DNA from 4 places in the Streptomyces sp. NPDC056734 genome. Region 1 is predicted to be linked to each of the others. Evidence: riboswitches for the same ligand, from Rfam matches in the RefSeq annotation. Region 1 holds a riboswitch; each other region holds the start of a gene.
What was found. Region 1 has a riboswitch for cyclic di-AMP ahead of ACFRFC_RS15240 (NlpC/P60 family protein). Riboswitches for the same ligand answer to the same signal wherever they lie in the genome.
Positions count from the first base shown of each region.

Region 2: linked by a shared signal. The riboswitch ahead of ACFRFC_RS25285 (transglycosylase SLT domain-containing protein) and the one ahead of ACFRFC_RS15240 (NlpC/P60 family protein) in region 1 are both predicted to bind cyclic di-AMP.
Region 3: linked by a shared signal. The riboswitch ahead of ACFRFC_RS08510 (transglycosylase family protein) and the one ahead of ACFRFC_RS15240 (NlpC/P60 family protein) in region 1 are both predicted to bind cyclic di-AMP.
Region 4: linked by a shared signal. The riboswitch ahead of ACFRFC_RS20380 (M23 family metallopeptidase) and the one ahead of ACFRFC_RS15240 (NlpC/P60 family protein) in region 1 are both predicted to bind cyclic di-AMP.

Region 1 is NZ_JBHTZD010000008.1:326,925-332,442, reverse strand. It holds gene ACFRFC_RS15250 (hypothetical protein) at 194-547, shown strand; gene ACFRFC_RS15245 (tellurite resistance/C4-dicarboxylate transporter family protein) at 525-1,514, opposite strand; gene ACFRFC_RS15240 (NlpC/P60 family protein) at 1,700-2,920, opposite strand; cyclic di-AMP (ydaO/yuaA leader) riboswitch at 2,927-3,098, opposite strand; gene pcrA (DNA helicase PcrA) at 3,588-5,518, shown strand, end outside.
Region 2 is NZ_JBHTZD010000017.1:39,930-45,447, forward strand. It holds gene fahA (fumarylacetoacetase) at 172-1,392, opposite strand; gene ACFRFC_RS25280 (HAD family hydrolase) at 1,809-2,642, shown strand; gene ACFRFC_RS25285 (transglycosylase SLT domain-containing protein) at 2,778-3,251, opposite strand; cyclic di-AMP (ydaO/yuaA leader) riboswitch at 3,257-3,429, opposite strand; gene ACFRFC_RS25290 (CocE/NonD family hydrolase) at 3,699-5,518, opposite strand, start outside.
Region 3 is NZ_JBHTZD010000005.1:6,719-12,236, forward strand. It holds gene eno (phosphopyruvate hydratase) at 1-299, opposite strand, end outside; gene ACFRFC_RS08510 (transglycosylase family protein) at 947-1,678, opposite strand; cyclic di-AMP (ydaO/yuaA leader) riboswitch at 1,682-1,878, opposite strand; gene ACFRFC_RS08515 (transglycosylase family protein) at 2,138-3,481, opposite strand; gene ACFRFC_RS08520 (cytochrome P450) at 4,582-5,518, opposite strand, start outside.
Region 4 is NZ_JBHTZD010000012.1:269,782-275,299, forward strand. It holds gene ACFRFC_RS20365 (GNAT family N-acetyltransferase) at 1-73, opposite strand, end outside; gene ACFRFC_RS20370 (HPr family phosphocarrier protein) at 295-576, shown strand; gene ACFRFC_RS20375 (GntR family transcriptional regulator) at 911-1,600, opposite strand; gene ACFRFC_RS20380 (M23 family metallopeptidase) at 2,549-3,322, opposite strand; cyclic di-AMP (ydaO/yuaA leader) riboswitch at 3,335-3,496, opposite strand; gene ACFRFC_RS20385 (M16 family metallopeptidase) at 3,789-5,177, opposite strand; gene ACFRFC_RS20390 (M16 family metallopeptidase) at 5,174-5,518, opposite strand, start outside.

The DNA.
Region 1 (5,518 bases):
CTGGGGGAGGACGCTAGAGCGCTGTGTGACAGGTCGGTAACGCGATGTACGGAAATGACGCGAGGGGATCGAGGGTGATCGTACGGAATCGTGATCTTTGCCGGGATCCGTTCTCTTTGCTTGAAGGGATGACCGAAGTGAGGGGAGGGGCCGGGAGCGGGCGGCGCGGGGCCGCTGGCTAGGCTCCAGCCCCATGGACGTACTCATCCACCTCTTCGTCGGCCTGCACATCATCGGCATCGCCTCGCTGCTCGGTGGCTTCCTCACCCAGATGAAGGCGATGGGACAGGGCACCGCGCGGTTCGTCCCCGCGATGCTGCACGGCGCGCTGACCATGCTGGTCACCGGCGTGATCCTGGTCGGCCTCAACCAGGCCGACGACCAGACGGTCAACAACATCAAGATCGGCGTCAAGCTGGCGCTGCTGGTGGTGATCCTCGGCCTCGTCTACGTCAAGCGGGACGACGAGCAGGTGGACAAGAGCCTCTTCGGGCTGGTGGGGCTGCTGACCACGGCGAACGTCTTCATCGCGGTCCTGTGGACCTGACCGCACGCCACGCGTCCCCGGCGGCCCCCGCCGCGACCGCGAGCCAGGCCGCCACGGCGATCCACAGCAGCACCTCGCCCGGGGCCGCCAGCCATGAGATGTCCATCGCGATCCCGGCCGAGAGCAGGGCGGCGGCGGTCGTGCCCATGGCGAAGACGGTGGCCCAGCGCCGTACGTCGTAGGCGCGCGGCCGGGGCCCTGGCCGGGCCAGTTCCGCCACGAGCAGTACGACGTAACCGGCCACGGCGAGGATGAGTGCGGCGCCGGTCACCGTGCGCAGGACGCCGTCGTCGTCGGAGTTCCAGAGGTAGAGGTCCGGGCCGTTGGCGGCGATCAGCCGTGAACCGGCGAGTGCCGAGAGGGCGAGCGCGCCGCCCGCGATCCAGTGATCACCGGCCCCCTCCCACACCTGGCGCCTGTCGAAACGGGTCAGGGCGAGGGCGTACAGGACGAGCCCGAGCCAGAACAGCACCATCGCGGCGTGTCCGAGCCAGGCGATCCCCTCCGCCTTCGCGAGGGTCGCGCCGAGCACCGCGAGCCCCTGGGTGGCGACACACCCCAGGAACACCGTGCCCGGCATCCGCTCCCGCCAGCGGGTCACGACGATCACGAGCAGCACCGGCCACACCAGCGCGGACAGCGCCAGCAGGGCCTCGGCGAGAGGCTGCCAGCTCTGCGCGGACAGGCCCGTGCCGAGAACCGTGGTCGCGGCGACCGCGGTCAGGGCGTCGGGCGCCCAGGCTTCCACCGGCCGGCTCGGGCGGTCCCGCGACAGCCGCGTCACGCAGTCCGCCACCAGGCCCAGCCAGGCGATCCCGGCCACCACCAGCACGATGGCGGACAGCACCTCGTATCCGGCCGACCGCAGCCCGACGGACACGATGCCGGTCGCCAGCACAGCGGCCCCGGCCACCGGCGGACACCGCGCCCACCAGGCGCTGAGGGATGAGGTGCCGGACGTGGACATGGGCCGATGGTAAGGAGCGCGCCGCCGGGCGGGGGCGGGGCGCGCACGCGGGCGGACGAAAATCGCCGGATCTTCGCCCGCGCCCGCCTGGCTCGCGCCGCGCCCGCCTGGCTCGCGCCGCGCCCGCCTGGCTCGCGCCGCGCCCGCCCGGCTCGCGCCGCCCCCGCCCGCCGTGAAAGCCCCCGTCAGGCAGGCCGCACCACACTGTGGATCGACGACTCACCGTCGTAGTAGATCGACTCCTCGCGTACGTACGCCCCCGGCTTCGGCGCGTGGATCATCATGCCGTTGCCGATGTAGAGGCCGACGTGGGTGACGTCGTCGTAGAAGAAGACCAGGTCACCGGGTTGGGCGGCGGCGAGGGAGACGGTGGTGCCGGAGTTCACCTGGTCGTAGGTGACGCGCGGGAGGTCGACGCCGGCGGCCTTCCAGGCGGCCTGGGTGAGGCCGGAGCAGTCGTAGGAGTCGGGGCCGGTGGCGCCCCAGACGTACGGCTTTCCGACCTGGGTGCGGGCGAACGCGACGGCCTTGTCCGCCATGGTGGCGTACGAGGGATCCGCCGGGTCGGTGGAGGGCGACTCCGCGCCGGAGCCCGTGGAACCGGTGGAGCCCGTGGAGCCCGTGGAACCGGTCGAGCCGGTCGACTCCTCGGCCTGCCGCTGGGCCTCCGCCTCCGCCGCCTCCTCCTGGCGGCGCTGTTCCTCGGCCTGCTGCTGGGCCAGCTCCGCGGCCTTGCGGTCGGCCTCCTCCTGCTTCTCCCGCTCGATCTCCGCGAGGCGGGCCTTCTCCTGCGCGGTCAGCTCGGAGAGCAGCTCGCGCGCGTCCGTGAGTTTTTGCTGGACGGTCGCCTTGGCCGTCTGGAGGTCGTCCTGGGTCTCGGTGAGCGTCTCCAGGCTCTCCCCGGCCTCCTGGCGCTTCTCCATCGTCTCGGACTGCTGGGTGAAGTACTCGTCGACCGCGGTCTTCTGTCGCTCGGTGAGCCGGTCCATGAGCTGGGTCCGGTCGAAGTAGTCCTGCGGCGAGTCGGCGAGCAGGAAGGTCGCCGTGTCGAGGGCGACGGCCCCTGTGCGGTACTGGGCGGCGGCGTAGGAACCCAGCTCCTCGCGCGCGTCGTTCAGTTTCTGGGTGCGCTGCGCCACGTCGTCCAGGAGGGTGTCGACGCGCTCGCGCTGCTTGGTGGTCTTCTCTTTGGCCGCGTTGTACTTCTCGGTCGCCGACTCGGCCTGGCGGTAGAGGTCGTCGACCTTCTTCTCGACCTCCTCAAGGCTCGGCCTGTCGTCCGTGGGGGCGGCATTGGCCGTCTGCGAGAGCAGGGCGACGGAGGTGAGGGCGGCCGTGGCGAGGGCGGGGGTGCGTATGCCTGCCACGCGCGCCCCCGAGGGGCGGGACTTGCGGTGCGACGCCAAGGAGGCGACTCCTTCCATGGGCCGCCTACCGGGTTAGCTGTCGGGTTCGGGCGAGTGCTTCGGAAGGGTTGCCCTACGGTCCCCTCCCCGCGGGGAGTTCGGACCGATTCACCCCGGATCGCGGTGGGTCCCCGGCTCCGGCTGCCGCAAGGCGCACCGGACTCGGCGGAGGCGGGACGGCCCGGCGACGTTCGCCGGTGGGGGTCGTTCGGCCTGTCCGGAACCGTAGCCAACTCATGTGCCGCCTGTGAAGGTTGGTGGGTGATATGCCCGATACATTTTCGTGACCTTTCTGTAGCGACGCCGCGTTGCGTCGCGCTGCGTCGCGCTGTGTCGCCAAAGCGGAAGGTTCTATGGCGAGTTGTCCGGAGTGGGGTCCGTGTGGGCGCGTACGGCAAGGTGTGGGGGTGTACGGCCATGGCCGCGCCGTACGTGGTTGACCGCGCCCTATGACCCCCTCCCCGCCCGGTTTCACCGGCGTGTCGTGCCCTGTCGGCATCCGCGCGGTGCGCCTGCCGCCCCTTTCCGTCCGCTACCGACTGTCACCCCACGGACCTGCCGGGTGAGGGTCGCCGGCCGGCCCTCTCACGGTCCGGACGCCCGGCGGCGGGGGATCCGGCCGGGGCGGCCACGGGTTGTCAGTGGGGCGGCCTAGACTCGGAGAGCGATGAGCAGCCTCTTTGACGACAGCTTCCTGGCGGACCTCCAGGGCCCCAAGGCCCACCCGGAGGAGCCCCCGCCACCGCCCGACGACGAACACGCTCCGGAGGAGATTCCGGACGACCTGTTCGGCGGGAAGTTCGACGCGCCCCCGAACCGGGACGCGTACTACCGCGACGGCGCCCCGCGGCCCGCGATCGACCCGGCCGCGCTCCTGGAGGGGCTCAACGACAACCAGCGCGCGGCCGTCGTCCACTCCGGCACCCCGCTGCTCATCGTGGCCGGTGCCGGTTCCGGCAAGACACGCGTGCTCACGCACCGCATCGCCTACCTGCTCGCCGAGCGGGGCGTGCACCCCGGCCAGATCCTCGCGATCACCTTCACCAACAAGGCCGCCGGTGAGATGAGGGAGCGCGTCGAGCAGCTCGTCGGCCCGCGCGCGAACGCGATGTGGGTCATGACCTTCCACAGCGCCTGTGTGCGCATCCTGCGGCGGGAGTCCAAAAAGCTCGGTTTCACGTCGTCGTTCTCGATCTACGACGCGGCCGACTCCAAACGTCTGATGGCCCTGGTCTGCCGTGACCTGGACCTCGACCCCAAGCGCTACCCGCCCAAGTCCTTCAGCGCCAAGATCAGCAACCTGAAGAACGAGCTGATCGACGAGGAGGACTTCGCCGCACAGGCCACCGACGGCTTCGAGAAGACCCTCGCCCAGGCGTACGCGATGTACCAGTCACGCCTGCGCGAGGCGAACGCACTCGACTTCGACGACCTGATCATGACGACGGTCAACCTCCTGCGCGCGTTCCCCGACGTCGCCGAGCACTACCGCCGCCGCTTCCGGCATGTCCTGGTGGACGAGTACCAGGACACCAACCACGCCCAGTACGCGCTCGTGCGCGAACTCGTCGGCACCGGTGAGTACGACGAGGACGTCCCGCCCGGCGAGCAGGACCCGGTCCCCGCCGAGCTGTGCGTGGTGGGTGACGCGGACCAGTCGATCTACGCCTTCCGCGGCGCGACGATCCGCAACATCCTCCGGTTCGAGGAGGACTACCCGGACGCGACGACGATCCTGCTGGAGCAGAACTACCGCTCCACCCAGACGATCCTCACCGCCGCCAACGCGGTCATCGAGCGCAATGCCTCCCGCCGCCCCAAGAACCTGTGGACCAACGCGGGCGCGGGCGCGCGCATCACCGGCTATGTCGCCGACACCGAGCACGACGAGGCACAGTTCGTCGCCGACGAGATCGACCGCCTCACGGACGCGGGCCAGGCCAAGGCCGGCGATGTCGCGGTCTTCTACCGTACGAACGCCCAGTCCCGGGTCTTCGAAGAGATCTTCATCCGCGTCGGACTGCCCTACAAGGTCGTCGGCGGCGTCCGCTTCTACGAGCGCAAGGAGGTCAGGGACGTCCTGGCCTATCTGCGGGTGCTCGCCAACCCCGAGGACTCGGTGCCGCTGCGCCGCATCCTCAACGTCCCCAAGCGGGGTATCGGCGACCGCGCGGAGGCGATGATCGACGCCCTCTCCCAGCGCGAGAGGATCAGCTTCCCGCAGGCGCTCAAGCGGGTGGACGAGGCGTACGGCATGGCCGCGCGGTCGACGAACGCCGTGCGGCGGTTCAACACGCTGATGGAGGATCTCCGTACGATCGTGGAGTCCGGCGCCGGACCGGCCACCATCCTGGAGGCCGTGCTCGAACGCACCGGCTACCTCGCCGAGTTGCAGGCGTCCACCGACCCGCAGGACGAGACCCGGATCGAGAACCTCCAGGAACTCGCCGCCGTCGCCCTGGAGTTCGAACAGGAGCGCGGCGAGGGCGCACAGACTGTGGAGGCGGCAGCGGGGGCCCCGGCTCTGGGCGGTACGCTCTCCGACTTCCTGGAGCAGGTCGCCCTGGTCGCCGACTCCGACCAGATCCCGGACGAGGA
Region 2 (5,518 bases), on a different contig from region 1:
TCATCCGGCTCCGGCCTCCTCACCGGGGGCCATGACCGCCCTCGGGGCCCGCCCCCGGCCGCCCTGCCGACCGTCCTCCGACCGCCCATCCGGTCGCCCCTCCGCCCGACCTCCGGGGCCGTCCCCGACCGCCTTCAACGGCCCCCGACCACCCCCCGACCGCCCTCCGATCTACCCCCCGACCGCCCCCACCACCCGCCCCACCACATCCCCCAGCCCCACCCGCAACCCGTCCGGGCCGGGGGCCCAGCCTGTGAGGGTCACCACGTCGCCGTCCTCCAGGAAGGTCCGCTTGCCGTCGGGCAGGTCCAGGGCGTCGCGGCCGTTCCAGGTCAGCTCCAGCAGGGAGCCGCGTTCGCGCTCGCCCGGCCCGCTGACCGTGCCGGAGCCGTAGAGGTCGCCCGTGCGCAGGGAGGCGCCGTTGACGGTCAGGTGGGCGAGCTGCTGGGCGGCGGTCCAGTACATGGTGGAGAAGGGCGGCTCGGAGACGACGTGGCCGTTGATCGCGACAGAGAGCCGCAGGTCGTACCCGGCGGGTTCCTCCTCGCTGTCGTCGAGATAGGGCAGCAGGGGATGGGTGCGCTCCGGCGGGGCGACCCGGGCCGTCTCCAGGGCGTCCAGCGGGGTGATCCAGGCCGAGACCGACGTGGCGAAGGACTTGCCGAGGAACGGCCCGAGGGGGACGTACTCCCACGCCTGGACGTCCCGCGCGGACCAGTCGTTGAGCAGGCACAGCCCGAAGACGTGGTCGCGGAAGTCGCCCTGGGCCACCTGGCTGCCCTGCTCGCTCGGGACGCCCACCACGAAGCCGACCTCGGACTCGATGTCCAGCCGGACGGAGGGGCCGAAGACCGGCGCCGGGTCGGTGGGCGCCTTGCGCTGCCCGGACGGCCGTACGACCTGTGTCCCGGAGACCACGACCGTGCCCGCGCGGCCGTGGTAGCCGGTGGGCAGGTGCTTCCAGTTCGGGGGGAGGGAGTCCGGGGCGTCGGGGCGGAAGATGCGGCCGACGTTCCGGGCATGGTTCTCGGAGGAGTAGAAGTCGACGTAGTCGGCGACCTCGAAGGGCAGGTGCAGGGTCACCGAGGACAGCGGGTGCAGCAGCGGCTCGATCACCTCGCGGTGCGCCGGGACCGTCACCCAGGCGGTCAGCGCCCGCCGTACGTCCGACCAGGTGGTACGGCCCGCCGCGAGCAGCGGGCCGAGGGTGGGACGGGCGAGGAGCGCGAAGTAGGGGGAGCCCAGGGCGCGTGCGGCGGCACCGGCGTCGAGGACGTGGTCGCCGAGCCGGACGCCGACGGTCCGTTCCCGCGTACCGGCCGGGGAGAAGACACCGTACGGAAGGTTGTGCGGGCCGAAGGGGTCGCCCTCGGGGACATCGAAGGGGGACATGCGGTTCTGCCTCACTCTCGTGGGGGCCATGTGGTGACGCACCACATCTCTTACCCAGTGCCGCCAATGGGGCCGTTATGTGGCCGTGCCACACGTTACGTCGCGGCAGGTCGGCATCCTGCGGTCTCGGGCGCCCAAAGAATTCGGCAGTGTCCTGAAAACCGGCATTCGGAGGAGGCAACTCCGGCGCACCCGCCGGCGCGGCAACGGCTGAGCACGGGGCGGGTGTCGACGCGGACGCGTCCCCCACATCTGAGTGAAAAGCGGACCCGTTTTCAGCAGTCGGGCGGACGGCTCCGGGAGTGAAAGCCCGCATGGTACAGGGGAGTTGACGGGGACGGGCGGGACGTGAGGGAACCCGTCCGACGTCCGGTTCCGGCCGGGTCGGGGCCGCGCGATGTCCGTATTCTCTGATCATGGCCGCACCCACTGCATATGCCGCACGCACCGCGCGCACCACGTACACCCTTGTCGCCACCGACCTCGACGGAACACTTCTGCGCGGCGACGACACCTTCTCCGACCGCTCGCTGGCCGCGCTGGCGCGGATCACCGAGGCCGGTGCCCGGCATCTCGTGGTCACCGGCCGGCCCGCCCCGCGGGTGCGCCCGCTCCTGGAGCAACTGGGCAGCACGGGCCTGGCGGTGTGCGGACAGGGCGCGCAGCTCTACGACGCCGGCGCGGACCGGCTGCTGTGGTCGGTCACCCTGGACCGGGAGCTGGCGGAGACCGCCATCGGCAAGATCGAGGCCGAGGTCGGCGAGGTGTACGCGGCCGTCGACCAGGACGGTGTCGAGGGCCTCACCCTGATCGAGCCGGGCTATCTGATGCCGCATCCGACGCTGCCCGCGGTGCGCGTCCGGCGCCGCGACGAGCTGTGGACCGAGCCGATCAGCAAGGTGCTGCTGCGCCATCCGGAGCTGTCCGACGACGAGTTGGCGTCGGTGGCCCGCGCGGTGGTCGGTTCGCTCGCGACGGTCACCATGTCGGGGCCGGGCACGGTCGAGCTCCAGCCGTGCGGGGTGACCAAGGCGACCGGCCTGGCGCTCGCGGCCCGGCGGCTGGGGGCGCGGGCCGAGGACACCATCGCGTTCGGGGACATGCCCAACGACGTCCCGATGTTCGACTGGGCCGGGTACGGGGTGGCGATGGCCAATGCCCATCCCGAACTCAAGGCGGTCGCCGACGAGGTCACCACATCGAACGAGGACGACGGCATCGCCGTCGTCCTCGAACGACTTTTTCCCTGACGGGAATTCACCTCGGAGAAACGGTCGAGACGGCCCGGTCGAAGTTCTGCTTGATTTTCCTTTGCGAGCCCCAACCCGCAAAGGGAACCGCCGGAAAGGCCGTACGGCCGGTGAGGCCGCTCAGGTGCGGAGCGCTCAGTAGGCGCCGAAGACGTTGTCGATCGACCCGTACCGGTCCGCCGCGTAGTTGCACGCGGCGACGATGTTCGCGATCGGGTCGTACGGGTCGTAGAGCGTGCCCGAGACGTGGTACGCGGCGAAGGTCGGGTCGATCACCTGGAGCAGGCCCTTGGACGGGGTGCCGGCGGCGGCGTTGGAGTCCCAGTTGTTGACGGCGGCCGGGTTGCCGGAGGACTCGCGCATCACATTGCGGTAGATGCCGTCGTAGCTGCCGGGGATGCCGTTCTGGGCCATGACGTCGAGCGACTGGCGGATCCAGCCGTCGAGGCTGTTCGGGTAGGCGGAGGTGGCCGCCGAGACGACGGTCGGCGAGGCGGCGGACGCGCTGGTGGCGCCGATGAGCGGGAGGGCGAGCACGGCGGCGCCGGTACCGGCGACGGCGAGCTTGCGGGTGAGGCGGCGAACACGCGTGGAGCGGTGTGCGGACATGGGGAACTGTTCCTCTCCTACGCCTGCGAGGTGAGCTGTCGGGTTCGGGCGGGGAGGTGCCCGGCCGGCCCTTGCGGGCACGGCTTCACCCCGAGCCGTTCCGGTGCGTCGTACGACGTCCGGCCCGGCGACTTACCTGGGTCCCCCGCTCCTGCCGTGGATCTAGTGGGTTGGTGCGGGCGGTGGCAGGACTAGGCGTCCGCCCGACTGGCCGGGAACGTATGCGAGAGCAGATGTCGGAAACAAGTGGCGGAATCACAAAATGCCGCTTCTGATCTTCACCTCCTTATCTGACCCACATGATCCTTTGCGGTCGAAAAGGGTCAACTCGGTGAAGGGGAAGGGTGGATCGGGGGATGGTGGGGGAAATGCTGTCCGTGGGCGCGAGTGAGTCAAGTCACGTGCGAGCGCAAGAGTGGTAAATCGGGCATTGAGCCCAAGTGCCTACTAACCAGCGGTCCGTGGAATCCGCCGCTCCCAGGTGCGATGGAAGACCACCTCGGTGCCGTGGGTGCAAATCACCTCATTAGAGGTCAAAAACTCCGTCTCTGTGCAGCCGATCTCCGACCGGGCCCGGACCGTCGTGTCCCAGGCCGCCTCCGGCCGGTGCAGCCGGATCGTCCGGTCCGAGCGGGTGCGCGCGGACAGCGCGTCGCCGTCGCGGATCGTGTACGACTCCAGCGCCTCCTCGGTGGCCTCCAGCCCGTCGGGATGCACCTGGGTGCCGCCGTGCCGGGGATCGACCTCCAGCCGCCACTCGCCCTGGGCGACGTCCCGCACCACCAGTCGCGCGGGCCGCGGCTCGTCCAGGGTGACGGGGGAGACGACCCCGAGCGGCTCGGCCTGCTCGGGCTCGGCCCAGGCCGCCCGGCCCGACGCGTCTGCCCGGCCCGAGCGGTCCTCCCGGTCGGCTCGGTCCCCCCGGTCCGCCCCGGCGCCGGGCTCCTCCCGCCGTACCGGCAGCTCCAGGGCGCTGCCCGCCGGGTCCAGGGTGAAACCGGCCTCGGAGCCGGGCCGCGGCCAGACCCAGGGCCAGTACGCGGAGGAGACCGCGAGCCGTACCCGGTGCCCCGGCGCGAAGACATGGCCCGTGCCGCCCAGCTCGAAGGTCACCTCCTCGGTCGCGCCCGGCGGCCACGGCACCGACCGGTCGGGGCCCGTCCGCGCGGAGAGGTTCAGCACGCCCCGGGTCACCAGGGCCGAGGCGCCGTCCGGGGCGACGTCGCACAGCCGGGCGATCACCTGCCCGCGCGGCACCTCGCAGCGCAGCCGCAGCCTGACCCGCGGGCGCCCCAGCACCGAGGTCCGCTCACCGACCGGGAACTCGAAGCAGACCGACCGCCCGTCCTCCGCGCGCTGGTCCGGCGGAAGATCGGCGTCGCCCCCGCGCGGCAGGAAGGCGCCCGCGTCGACCCCGGTGTGCATCGGGGACCGTACGGGCACGGGGGCGCCCTGGAGGGCGTACGTGACGTGGGTGACGTACGGGGAGGGCCAGACGGGCTCGGCGGTCCAGCGGCCGGGCAGGGTGGCGTACGCGGGCGCCGGCGGGTGGCTCTCGGTGAGGTACGCGCGCAGGAGGGGATCGGCGAGCACGCGCGTGTCCCGGCCCTTGAGCCAGTGGTCCCACCAGCGCAGGGTCTCCTGGAGGAAGCCGATCGCCGGGCCGGGCGGGCGGCCCCGGTCGGGGTACCCGTGCGGCCAGGGGCCGAGCAGCCCGCGCACCCGGCCGGCCGGGAGGTGCTCGACCAGCCGGAGCACGGTGTCGCGGTACGGGTCCTGCCAGCCGCCGACCGCGAGCACGGCCGCCTCGATCGAGCCGTACCTCTCCCGGACGTCACCGGCCCGCCAGTGGCCGTCGCGCACCTGGTGTTCCAGCCAGGTGTGCAGGGCGGGTTCGAGCGCCTCCAGACGGCACAGCCACAGCTCCCGCCAGGCGTCCCCGGCGTGGCGCGGGTCCGGCGGGCGGGCGGCGAGGGCGAGGGTTCTGGCCGCCCACGCGGGCATGTCCGCCGCGAGGACGGAACCTCCCGTGTACTGCCCGTCGTTGTCGTATCGATCGTCCGTGGCACACACACTGACGACCGCCTTGAGCGGTCCGGGCGCGAGGGCCGCGGTCCGCAGCGAGAGGGAGCCGCCCCAGGAGATGCCGAACATGCCGACCTTGCCGTCGCACCAGGGTTGCGCGGCGAGCCAGTCCACGACGTCGGCGGCGTCCGCCGCGTCCACCGAGGTCATCGCGCCTGTCGCGTCTGTCGAGTGCCTGGCGT
Region 3 (5,518 bases), on a different contig from region 1:
TCCAGGTCGAACATCGCCTGGTCGATCAGGCGCTGCTCGGTGGCGTCGTAGCCGACCAGCTCCGGGCCGATCTGCTCGATGACGGCGAGGACCGCCTTCTCGACGCCCTTGCCCTGGTAGCGGTTGGGGTCACCGTCGCGCAGCTCGATGGCTTCGAAGGCACCCGTGGAGGCGCCGGACGGTACGGCGGCACGACCCGTGCTGCCGTCGTCGAGGCCGACCTCGACCTCGACCGTGGGGTTGCCTCGGGAGTCCAGGATTTCCCGGGCTACGACGACGTCGATGGACGGCACGAGCATCTCCTTCGTGGATGTGACGCGGTGGGGCGGGACCGCCGTGCGGCGAGGCCGCGGGCGGCTCCGCGAGACGAGCCTAGCCGTCCCGGGGGGATCGGCCATCCGGTCTCCCACCCCTCGGACGGAACCGATCGTAAAATGTTTCCGAACGAAACAAAGAGGGGGTGGTGTGGCGGGGGGTGAAGGGGTGGTGTGGCGGGGGGGCGGGGGGGGTGAAGGGGTGGCTGGAGTGGGGCGTCGGGGTGGGCCGGGAGTGGGGGTGGGCCCTGGTGCGGAGAGCGGGGCCGCACCTCCCTGGTCCAGAGCGCGGGGTCGCGGTCCCTGTGCGCTCTGTGCGCTCTGTGCTCCCTGGGTGCTCTGCGCTCCCTGTGCCCCCCTGTGCTCCGTGTGCGGAGAGTGGGACCGCCCCCGTGTCCGGGCGGGGGCGCGGCATGGGAAAGCCCCGCCTCGGCGCGTACGGGGGAATCACGCGCCGGGGCGGGGCGCCCGTGGGGACGGGGGGACCCGCACGGGGCCTCAATGAGGGGTTTCTCCGGGGGGAGACCCCTCAGGGTGAGGACGTATCTCCAGGGTGGAGGGCCCGCCTGTGGTGAGGCTGAGCATCAGCCATGAACCAGCCATGGCCTGAAGTCACCTCGGCGGGCCATGGGTCACTTCAGGTGCAGCTGCTGGCCCGGGTAGATCAGGTCGGCGTCGTCGACGATGTCGCCGTTCAGCTCGAACAGCTTCTGCCAGCCGCCCGCGACCTCGTGCTCGGCGGCGATGGCGCTGAGGGTGTCGCCGGTGACGACCTCGTACTCGCCGTCGCCCTTCTCCACCTGGTCACCGGCCGGCGTGGTGACGGTCTCCTGCGTCGCGGCCGGGCGCTCCTGCGAGCGGGTGGTGCTGGGCTGCTCGGTGGTGCGGTCGCTGCCGCTGCTCTCGCTGCCGCTGTTGTCGCCGCTGCCGGTGCTCGGCTGCTCGGCGGGGGCCGGGGCGGGGTCGGTGGAGGCCGAGCCGCCGTCGTACGAGGCGCTGGACAGGCCCACGCCGCAGCTCGGCCAGGCACCCTTGCCCTGGCCCGCGAGAACCTTCTCGGCGATCTCGATCTGCTGCGACTTGGTGGCCTGGTCGGCGGTGGCCGCGTACTGCGTGCCGCCGAACCCGGCCCAGGTCGAGGCGGAGAACTGGAGGCCGCCGTAGTAGCCATTGCCGGTGTTGATGGACCAGTTGCCGCCGGACTCGCACTGGGCGACGGCGTCCCACTCGGACGCGGTGGCGGCGGAGGCGTTGCTCGCCACCACCAACGGGGCGGCGACGGCCGCGCCGGTGACACCGGCGAGCGCGATGACACGGGTGGCCTTGGACGGACGGCGGTGCTTGCCCTTGCCGGAGAACAGCATGAGAGATCCCCTCACCGACGCCTACGAGGTGAGCTGTCGGGTTCGGGCCGGTTGAGTTGCCCGGCCATGTCCCGTACGGGGCTTTCATCCCGTACGTCATGGCTTCACCCCAAGCCGGTCCCGTCCCGTCGAGTCGCCTCAACTTCTGGTGCCGGCACTTACCTTGGGTCCCCCGCTCCTGCCTACGGCGCTTGACGCGACGACTGTTCCCGGCGGCCGTCGGCAGGATTCGGCGTGACGGCCATCGGAGCCCGCTGCTGCGAGCGGTCCTGACCGTAGTCACGCGATTCCCGGAATTTCAAAGACGATCAGGGCTTCTGAGACTCATCCCACACTTTCGCCAAACCTGGACATTCAGCGCGAAGTATGACGTGAACTCCCGTCACTTCTGGCTCACTTCTTGCCCACTTCTGACCTGAATCGTGGCTGATTCCGATCGCTTCACACCCTGCCCGCGTCTCAGTCCTCGACCGGCTCGGCGCCGATGTCGAGCGTCTGACCGGGGACGATGTAGTTCGGGTCGCTGCCGAGCGCCGTTTCGTTCTGCTGGAAGATCTGGCGCCATCCACCGTCGACCCAAAGGGAGTCGGCGATGGAAGTGAGGGTGTCGCCGGGACGCACGGTGTAGGAGCGGACGAGCGCGTCCTGCGCGCCGTCGTCACCGCGCGCGGCGTGACGTCCGGAGGAAGAGGAAGTTCCGGAGGTATCGGGGGTACCGGATGAATCCGGGGAATCCGAGGAATCCGGGGCATTCAGGGGGGCGGGGGTGTTCAGGGGGGCGGAGGCGTCCGGGGAGGCCGAGGAGGTTGACGGGTCACCCGCGCGTCCCGTCGGCGCCTTCACATCACTCTCGTCGGCGCTGCTGCCGCGATGCCGGCCGCTACCGGGGAGGGGATCGGCCTCGGGCAGGGCGCCGGTGTCCACGAGATACGAAGAGCCGAGGCTCTGCTGGAAGTTGTCCGATTCGCCACCGGTGGGCCCGGAGGGGGACTCACTGGGCGGTTCGACGGGAGAATTCGAGGGAAGCGAACCGCCGGAGGCGTCGCCCGCGCCGCCGGACGCGCCCGGCGTACCCGTGTCGCCCGACGGGGCGGACGAGGGGTCGGAGGGGTCAGCGGGGCCGGTGAGGTCGGTGGGGCTGCCAGTGGCGCCGCCGGTGGGGCTGTCGGCTTGACCGTCGGCTTGACTGTCGGTGGGGCTCCCGGTGGGCGAGGAGCCCGGCTCGCCGGAGTTCCCGGGGGCGGTGGGGTCGTCGGTGCTCCCGGACGAATCCGACCCAGTGGACGAATCACCCGAACCATCGGACGACTTGGATGAGTCGGTCAATCCGCCCGTACCGCCGGAAGCGTCGTCGGAGCCGCTCGCGCTCTCCGAGGCGTCCGGCGTCGGGTCGCCCGCCACGCCCGTGTCGACCCCGGCCGGCGCCGCGTCCTGCGCGAGACCGTACAGCGGCCCGCAGACGGGCCAGACGCCGACTCCCTGGTCGGCCAGGATCCGCTCGGCCACCGCGATCTGCTGCGAACGGCTCGCCCGGTCCGGACTCGACGCGTAGTCCAGCCCGCCGTACGCCTCCCATTCGTCCTGGGTCAGCTGAAGGCCGCCGTAGTGTCCGCCGCCGTCGTCCGCGCTCCACGCGCCGCCGCTCTCGCACTCGGCGACCTTGTCCCACGTGGTGCCGCTGGCCGCGCTCGCGCCACCGGCGGTGAGGAGGGGGATGGCGATGGCCGACCCGGTCACTCCGGCCGCGACGAGAAGAGCCGGAGCCTGACGGGGGCGACGGTGACGACCGTTCCCGGAGAGCATGCGGGGACCTTTCGCGAGACAGCGGTGACCCGCGCGGCGCGTGGTGCTCGGCGCCGCGCTGATGGGTGAACGTAGCGGCACCGGTTGACTTGTCACAAGTTAATGCCGTGCAGATCACATGAAGATCACAAAGGTGAATGCCCGTCACCTTTTGAGTAACCGTCTCCGCCTGGGCGGGGGCTGTGGGGTGACTGTCTGTTGGGGGTGGGGTGGGGAGGGGTGAGGAGAGGGCAGCGCGAGGGGAGGGGGAGGAGGGGAATGGGGTGGTTGAGGTGGCCTGGGGGGTGGGCCGGGTTGGCTGGGGTCGCTGGAGCAGTTGGAGTGGGCAGGGCGGGGCGGCCGGGTTGCTGGGGCGGTGGGGGCGTGTCCAGGTGGCCGGGGGCGCCCCCGGGGACCCCGGAACAGTCAGGGCACGCTCACGTGACCGGCGGGGCCAGGCCCCGGGCGGTCGGGGTGGCCGGCCGAAGCCGCCCGGATGACCCGGGTGACTGGGACGGCCGACACCCGCTCGATCCGCCGAATCCGCCAACCCACCGGATCTACCGGACCCTCCGGATCTACCGGACTCGCCGGACCTGCCAGACCTGCCGGACCTGCCAGACCTGCCGGACCTGCCAGACCTGCCGGAAGCGCCAAACTCGCCGGTCCCACAGGACCCGCAAGACGCAGCGAACCCGTCAGGGTGGCCGGGTGACCGGGTGGCCATGTAGCCGGGTTGGCCGGGAGGCCGGACCGGCGGGTCCCACCGGGCGGGCTGGTCGCACTGGAATCACCAGACCCGCCGGAGTCACAAGCCTCACTGGTCCCACCGGACCCGCCAGGCTGGCCAGGCAGCCGGGTTGGCCAGCTGACCGGGTGGGCCGGACTGGCCGGTCCCACCAGGCCGGCTGGTCCCACCGGAATCACCAGACTCACCGGAGTCACAAGGCTCACCGAACCCGCCAGACTCAGCGGACCCACCGGGCTGGCCGGGCCGGCCGGGCTCGCCGGACCGCCGGACTGGCCAGGTGGCCGGGCCCACCGAGCTGGCCAATCCCACCGGGCCAGCCGGACCCACCGGTCCCGCCGCACTGGCCGCACTGGCCGCACCGGCCCGACCATCAACCGCGCGGCGTGAACTCCACCGGCAGTGTCCGTAGGCCCCGCATGATGAGCCCGCCCCGCCAGCGCAGTTCGGCTGGGTCGCCTGCTAGGTGGAGGTCCGGGAGGCGGGTGAACAGGGTGGACAGTGCCGTCTGTCCCTCCAGCCGGGCGAGCGGGGCGCCGAGGCAGTAGTGGATACCGTGCCCGTACCCCAGGTGCTGGTTGTCCCGGCGGGCGAGGTCGAGGGTGTCCGGGTCGGCGAACCGCTCCGGGTCCCGGTCCGCCGCCGCGAGCACCACCAGCACCGGATCGCCGGGCGCGATGCTCTGCCCGCCGATGCTCAACGGCTCGGTGGCGAACCGCCAGGTGGCCATCTCGACCGGCCCGTCGTACCGCAGCAGCTCCTCGACCCCGGTTTCGAGCAGCCCGGTGTCCCCTCTCTCCAGGGCGTGCTGGAACCGGCCGCGCTGATCGTGATCGGTCAGCAGGGCATAGGTGCCGTTGCCGATCAGATTGACCGTGGTCTCGAAGCCGGCGAACAGCAGGATGAACGCCATCGCCGCCGCCTCGTTCTCCGTCAGGTGCTCCCCCTGGTCGGAGGCGCGGATCAGGCCGGAGATGAGGTCCTCACCGGGTGTCGCGGTGTCGGGGAGGGCCTCGCGCTTGCGGTGGATGAGGTCGGCGAGGTAGCCCCGCATCTTCTTCACCGACCGCGCGACCCCGCCGCGCGGGCCCCCGCCGTGCCGGATCATCATGCCCGCCCAGTCCCGGAAGTCGTCCTGGTCCTCGCGCGGGACGCCGAGCAGGTCGCAGATGGCGTAGATGGGCAGCGGGAAGGCGAAGTCATGGATCAGATCTGCGGCTCCTTTCTCCGCGAAGCGGTCGATCAGGTCGTCGGTCAGCTCCTGCACTCTCGGCGCGAACTCGGCCACCCTGCGCGGGGTGAACGCCTTC
Region 4 (5,518 bases), on a different contig from region 1:
CACGCAGCACCACGTCCGCCTCCCAGTGGGCGGGGTACTCGTGCCGGTCCTGCGGATCCGCCGGGCTCTGCATGCGCCCCACAGTACGGCTCGCCTATGACAACGGCGCGAGGCAATCCACGGGGAACGAGCACAGGAGCAGCACAGACACACGGGGACACATGGGGGCGTATACCGCGTCGGGGCCGGGGTCCGGCGACACTCCTGGTGTGGCCCGAGGCCCGCTCCGGGCACGCCTCCGCGATATGGGACACTGGTCTAGACAACCCTGAGAGACTGAAGGGCAGCAACAACATGGCTGAGCGCCGCGTCAACGTCGGCTGGGCCGAGGGCCTCCATGCCCGCCCCGCCTCCATCTTCGTCCGGGCCACCACGGCCTCGGGGGTCCCCGTGACGATCGCCAAGGCCGACGGCAACCCCGTCAACGCGGCCTCCATGCTGGCCGTTCTGGGCCTGGGCGCCAAGGGCGGTGAGGAGGTCGTCCTGGCCTCCGACGCCGACGGCGCCGACGCGGCCCTGGACCGTCTGGCCAAGCTGGTCTCCGAAGGGCTGGAGGAGCTTCCGGAGACCGTCTGATCCGTCCGGCACCCGCTTACGGACACAAGGAGCCGCGTCGCCCTGGTGGTGGCGCGGCTCTGCTGTTGCCCGACAGCCACCTCTGCTGCGGAACAGCCGCTTCCGCCCCCGCGGCCACTCCCGTTTCCCCCGCTCACTTTCGCGCCTGTTTCCCCAAATTGTTCCGCGCCGGTTTCACCGCCGGACACGTGCCGAAACGTTTGGGTCGCACCTGTGAGCGAGAGCACACCGAAATAGGTCCGTACAGTACGGGAATAGACCTGCGGCACACCGAAAAACGGCAGCCGAAATTACCGGCCACCGAATTACCGCTTCTTTGTATACGGCGCTTTTGTTAAAGCCGCTGGCCCAGCATGTTTACGGGATGTTGCGAAGTCCTCACACGGTCGGCGCCGCCGGCGTTGAAGCGCAGCCGGAAGACGGACATCGCGCGCTCGGCGTGCAGGGCGGTGAGGGCACGCGCGCGTTCCGCGTCACCACGGGTGACCGCGTCCACGATGGCGCCGTGTTCGGCCCAGGACTCCATGGGCGCGGCCGGTGCCTCCACGGCATACATCCAGGCGATCTTGTGGCGGAGCTGGGTCAGCATGGAGACCAGGGCGGGGCTGCCGGACGCCTGGGCGAGCGTCTCATGAAACCAGCTGCCCAGGGAGCGCAGGTCATCGCTGCTGCCCCGGCGGGCCCGCTCCTGGCCGAGCCGGACCAGTCCGCGCAGCACCTTCAGATGGGCCTCCGTGCGCCGCTGGGCGGCCCTGGAGGCGGCCAGCGGCTCCAGCAGCCCGCGCATCTCCAGCAGGTCCGCGGCCTCCTGCTCGGTGGGCTCCGCGACGCACGCGCCCGCGTGCCGCCGGGTCACCACGAACCCCTCCGCCTCCAGCGTGCGCAGGGCCTCGCGGACGGGGACGCGGGAGACGCCGTAGCGGCGGGCGAGGACTTCCTCGGTGAGCCGGCCACCGCGTTCGTAGACACCGGCGATGATGTCGTCCCGGATCGCCGTGCACACCGAGTGCGCCGGAATACGCATGACCGACCTCCGCCTTAATCCCCGTGAAACGTCCTCGATTGACGTCTGAACAGTGACTCTATTGCAATGAGCCGGAATTTCCGACGGGGGGCCGGATTCCAGGGATATTTTTTGGACAGCGGATGCCCAAAAGGACGAAAGCCCCGGCGGGTGGGGTACCCGGGCTTGTCGTGGGCGGGGCGGTGCGCCGGGTGACGGTGGCGGCTGTGGCTTGGCTGGCGTGGAGGCGGGGGGCTGGGTCCAGCGGGGCGGGGGCCTGGGTTCGCGTAGCGGTGATGGAGGGGCGGGGCCCGGCGCCCGGGGGTGGCCGTGGCCGTCCGCCGGGACGCCATGGGCCGTTAGCCGAGTCCCTGCGCGCGGGGGTGGCGGGGTCCAGGCGGGGACGGTGGCCTGGCCCCGCCCGGGTGGGCCGGGGTCAGCGCGCGGGTGGCGCGGGTGCCCAGCCCGGGGCGGCGTACGCGCGCGTAGGTGCGGCGGGGGCTTCCGCGACTGTCTGGACGCAGTCCTCACGCGGCGTACCCGCGCGGGTGGGGGCACTCCGCCCCATCCACGACGAACTGCGCGTCGTCGCGGCGTACCCGCGCGGGTTGGGGGGCAAGCGCCCGGCGCCAGAGGGCGAGAGCGCGGGGTCCGTCTCCACGCGCGAGTGGGGCATCGCGAGATCGTTGATCTGATGGACCAGGAGATGGCCCCGTCTCCGCGCGAGTGCGGCATCGCCGGCGCGGAGACCGAACCCTTGGCCGCACGCCGTCCCGTCTCCGCGCGAGTGCGCCATCGCCTCCCGGCGAGCGCCGACCCGTCCGACAACCTCCGCCCCCGCACCCGAGCGCGGCATCCGTCCCGCGCGCGAGTGCCCGCCCGTCGCAGCGCCCCGCGCGCACGGGACGTCACGCGCTGCCCGCGCTCCCGTCGGCCGGAAGAGCATCGGCGCCCCGCGCGCACCCGACGTCAGAGATTCACGCCATGCGCACGCAGGTAGGCGACCGGGTCCATGTCCGAGCCGTACTCGGGGCTGGTGCGGGCCTCGAAGTGGAGGTGGGCCCCGGTGACATTGCCGGTGGCGCCGGCGAGGCCGATCTGCTGGCCAGGGGTGACGGACTGGCCGACCGACACCCCGATGGACGAGAGATGCCCGTACTGGGTGTACGTACCGTCAACCATCTTGATCACGACTTGATTGCCGTACGCGCCGCCCCAGCCCGCCTCCACGACCGTGCCATTGCCGACCGTGTGGACGGACGTGCCGGTGGCGGCGTGGAAGTCGACGCCGGTGTGGCTGCCGGAGGACCAGGCGGAGCCGCCCGCCTGGTAGCTGGTGGAGACGTAGGAGCCGGGGATCGGCGAAACGAAGGTGTTCAGGCGCTCGCGCTCGGCCTCGCGGGCGGCGCGCTCCTCGGCCTCACGAGCCTTCTTCGCCTCCTCCTCGGCACGCTCGCGGGCCTCTTCCGCCGCCTTCTCGCGGGCGGCGGCCTCGGCCTTCTGCCGCGCGGCGTCCGCCTGGGCGGCGGCCTGGGCGTCTATCTGGTGGGCGACGTCGTCGCCGATGCCGACGACGGGCAGCAGACCGGTCTGCTCGGGAGCCGGCTCGGCGGCGAGCGCCGGAGCGGCCAGGGAGCCGACGACGCCGGTGGTGGCGAGTGCCGCGACACCCGCCGCACGGGCGGTGGTGCGCTGCGGGTGCCGGGGACGCCGGTGCTTCCCGGTGGCGCGCGTGAACGCCATGGAGTGGCTGGTCCTTTCCTTCCCTCTCGCCTACCGGGTTAGCTGACGGGTTCGGAGCAGGAAGGTCTCCTACGGCTTCCCGCACGCACGCGCGCGGGAGGCCGATTCACCCCAGGGACGTGGGTCCCCGGCTCCCCTGGCTCGCGCCGTACGGGGACTCGGCGATGGCTGTCCGGTGCCGCGGACGCGGCGCACTGCCTGACGAACAGCCTGGATGACGCTAAGGGGACATCTTGCAATCCCCAAACAGATCCGGGCTTTTGTAGCGCATGCCACAGGTCAGACAGGCAGCCTCTCCCGCAATCCGGACATTAAGGGGCCCTGGTGACGCTTCCGGTCACCAGGGCCCCACCGTGCGGGTGCGCGTTCCCCGTCATGCGCGTGCCCTTCGTCGGCACTTTCGCGTGCCGCGTGTGGGCCCGCCCGCGCGCGGATCGCGGCACCCGGGCGGGCCGTCCGCGGCTGTCTAGTCGGCCGCCACGACGGTGACTTCGCCGATGCCGAGGGCTTCCACGGGCGCCTTGATCTGCGCGGCGTCGCCCACGAGGACGGTCACCAGCCGGTCCACCGGGAAGGCGTTGACGACGGCCGCCGTGGCCTCGACGGTGCCGGTCGCGGCGAGCTGCTGATACAGCGTCGCCTGGTAGTCGTCGGGCAGGTGCTGCTCGACCTGGTCCGCGAGCGTGCTCGCGACGGCCGCCGCGGTCTCGTACTTGAGCGGCGCCACGCCGACGAGGTTCTGCACGGCGGTGTCCCGCTCGGCGTCGGTCAGCCCCTCCGCGGCAAGCGTGCGCAGGACCGTCCACAGGTCGTCCAGGGCCGGTCCGGTGTTCGGCGTGTCGACCGAGCCGCTGACGGCGAGCATGGACGCTCCGGCGCCGTCCGGCCCGGACCTGAGGACCTGGCCGAACGCGCGGACGCCGTAGGTGTAACCCTTCTCCTCGCGCAGCACCCGGTCCAGCCGGGAGGTGAGGGTGCCGCCCAGGCAGTACGTGCCGAGCACCTGGGCGGGCCAGACGCGATCGTGCCGATCGGAGCCGACCCGGCCGAGCAGCAGTTGCGTCTGGACGGCTCCGGGCCGGTCCACGATGACGACGCGCCCGGTGTCGTCGGCGCTGACCGGCGGCACGGGCCGGGGCGCGGCCGTGGAGCCGGTCCAGGCGCCGAGCGTGTCGCCGAGCAGCGTGTCGAGGTCGACGCCGGTCAGATCGCCGACGACCACGACGGTGCCGGTCGCGGGGCGTACATGCTTCTCGTAGAAGGCGCGTACGGCGGCGGAGTCGATGCCCTCGACGGACTCCTCGGTGCCCTGGCGCGGGCGCGACATGCGCGAGGACGCCGGGAACAGCTCCTTGGACAGCTCCTTGGCGGCGCGGCGCGAGGGGTTGGCCAGCTCGTGCGGGATCTCGTCGAGGCGGTTGCGCACCAGGCGCTCGACCTCGCTGTCGGCGAACGCGGGCGCGCGCAGGGCGTCGGCGAGCAGGCCGAGGGCCTTCGGCAGCCGGGAGACCGGCACTTCGAGGCTGAGGCGGACGCCGGGGTGGTCGGCGTGCGCGTCCAGGGTTGCGCCGCAGCGCTCCAGCTCGGCGGCGAACTCCTCGGCGGAGTGCTTGTCGGTGCCCTCGGAGAAGGCGCGGGCCATGATCGTGGCCACGCCCTCCAGGCCGTCCGGTTCGGCGTCCAGCGGCGCGTCCAGCAGCACCTCGACGGCGACGACCTGCTGGCCGGGGCGGTGGCAGCGCAGGACCGTGAGGCCGTTGTCGAGCGTTCGGCGCGTGGGGGCCGGGAACGCCCAGGGGCGGGCGTCGCCGGGCTGCGGCTGGGGGTGGAACTCCATGGGGGCCAGCTCGCTCACTTGGCCGCCTCCTTGTTGTCGTCGGTGGCCGCGGCTGCCACGCCGTCGGCGTCCGCCGCGTCCTCTGCGTCCTCTGCGTCCGCCGCGCTGTCGGCCTGGGCTTCGGGGGCCGTCGGCTCGTAGACGAGCACCGCGCGGTTGTCGGGCCGCAGGCGGGCCTTGGCGACCTCCTGGACGTCCTCGGCGGTCACCTCCAGCACGCGCTGGACGGCGCTCAGGGCCAACTGCGGGTCACCGAAGAGGACCGCGTACCGGCACAGTTCGTCCGCGCGGCCGGCGACCGTGCCGAGCCGGTCCAGCCACTCGCGCTCCAGCTGGGCCTGGGCGCGCTCCATCTCCTC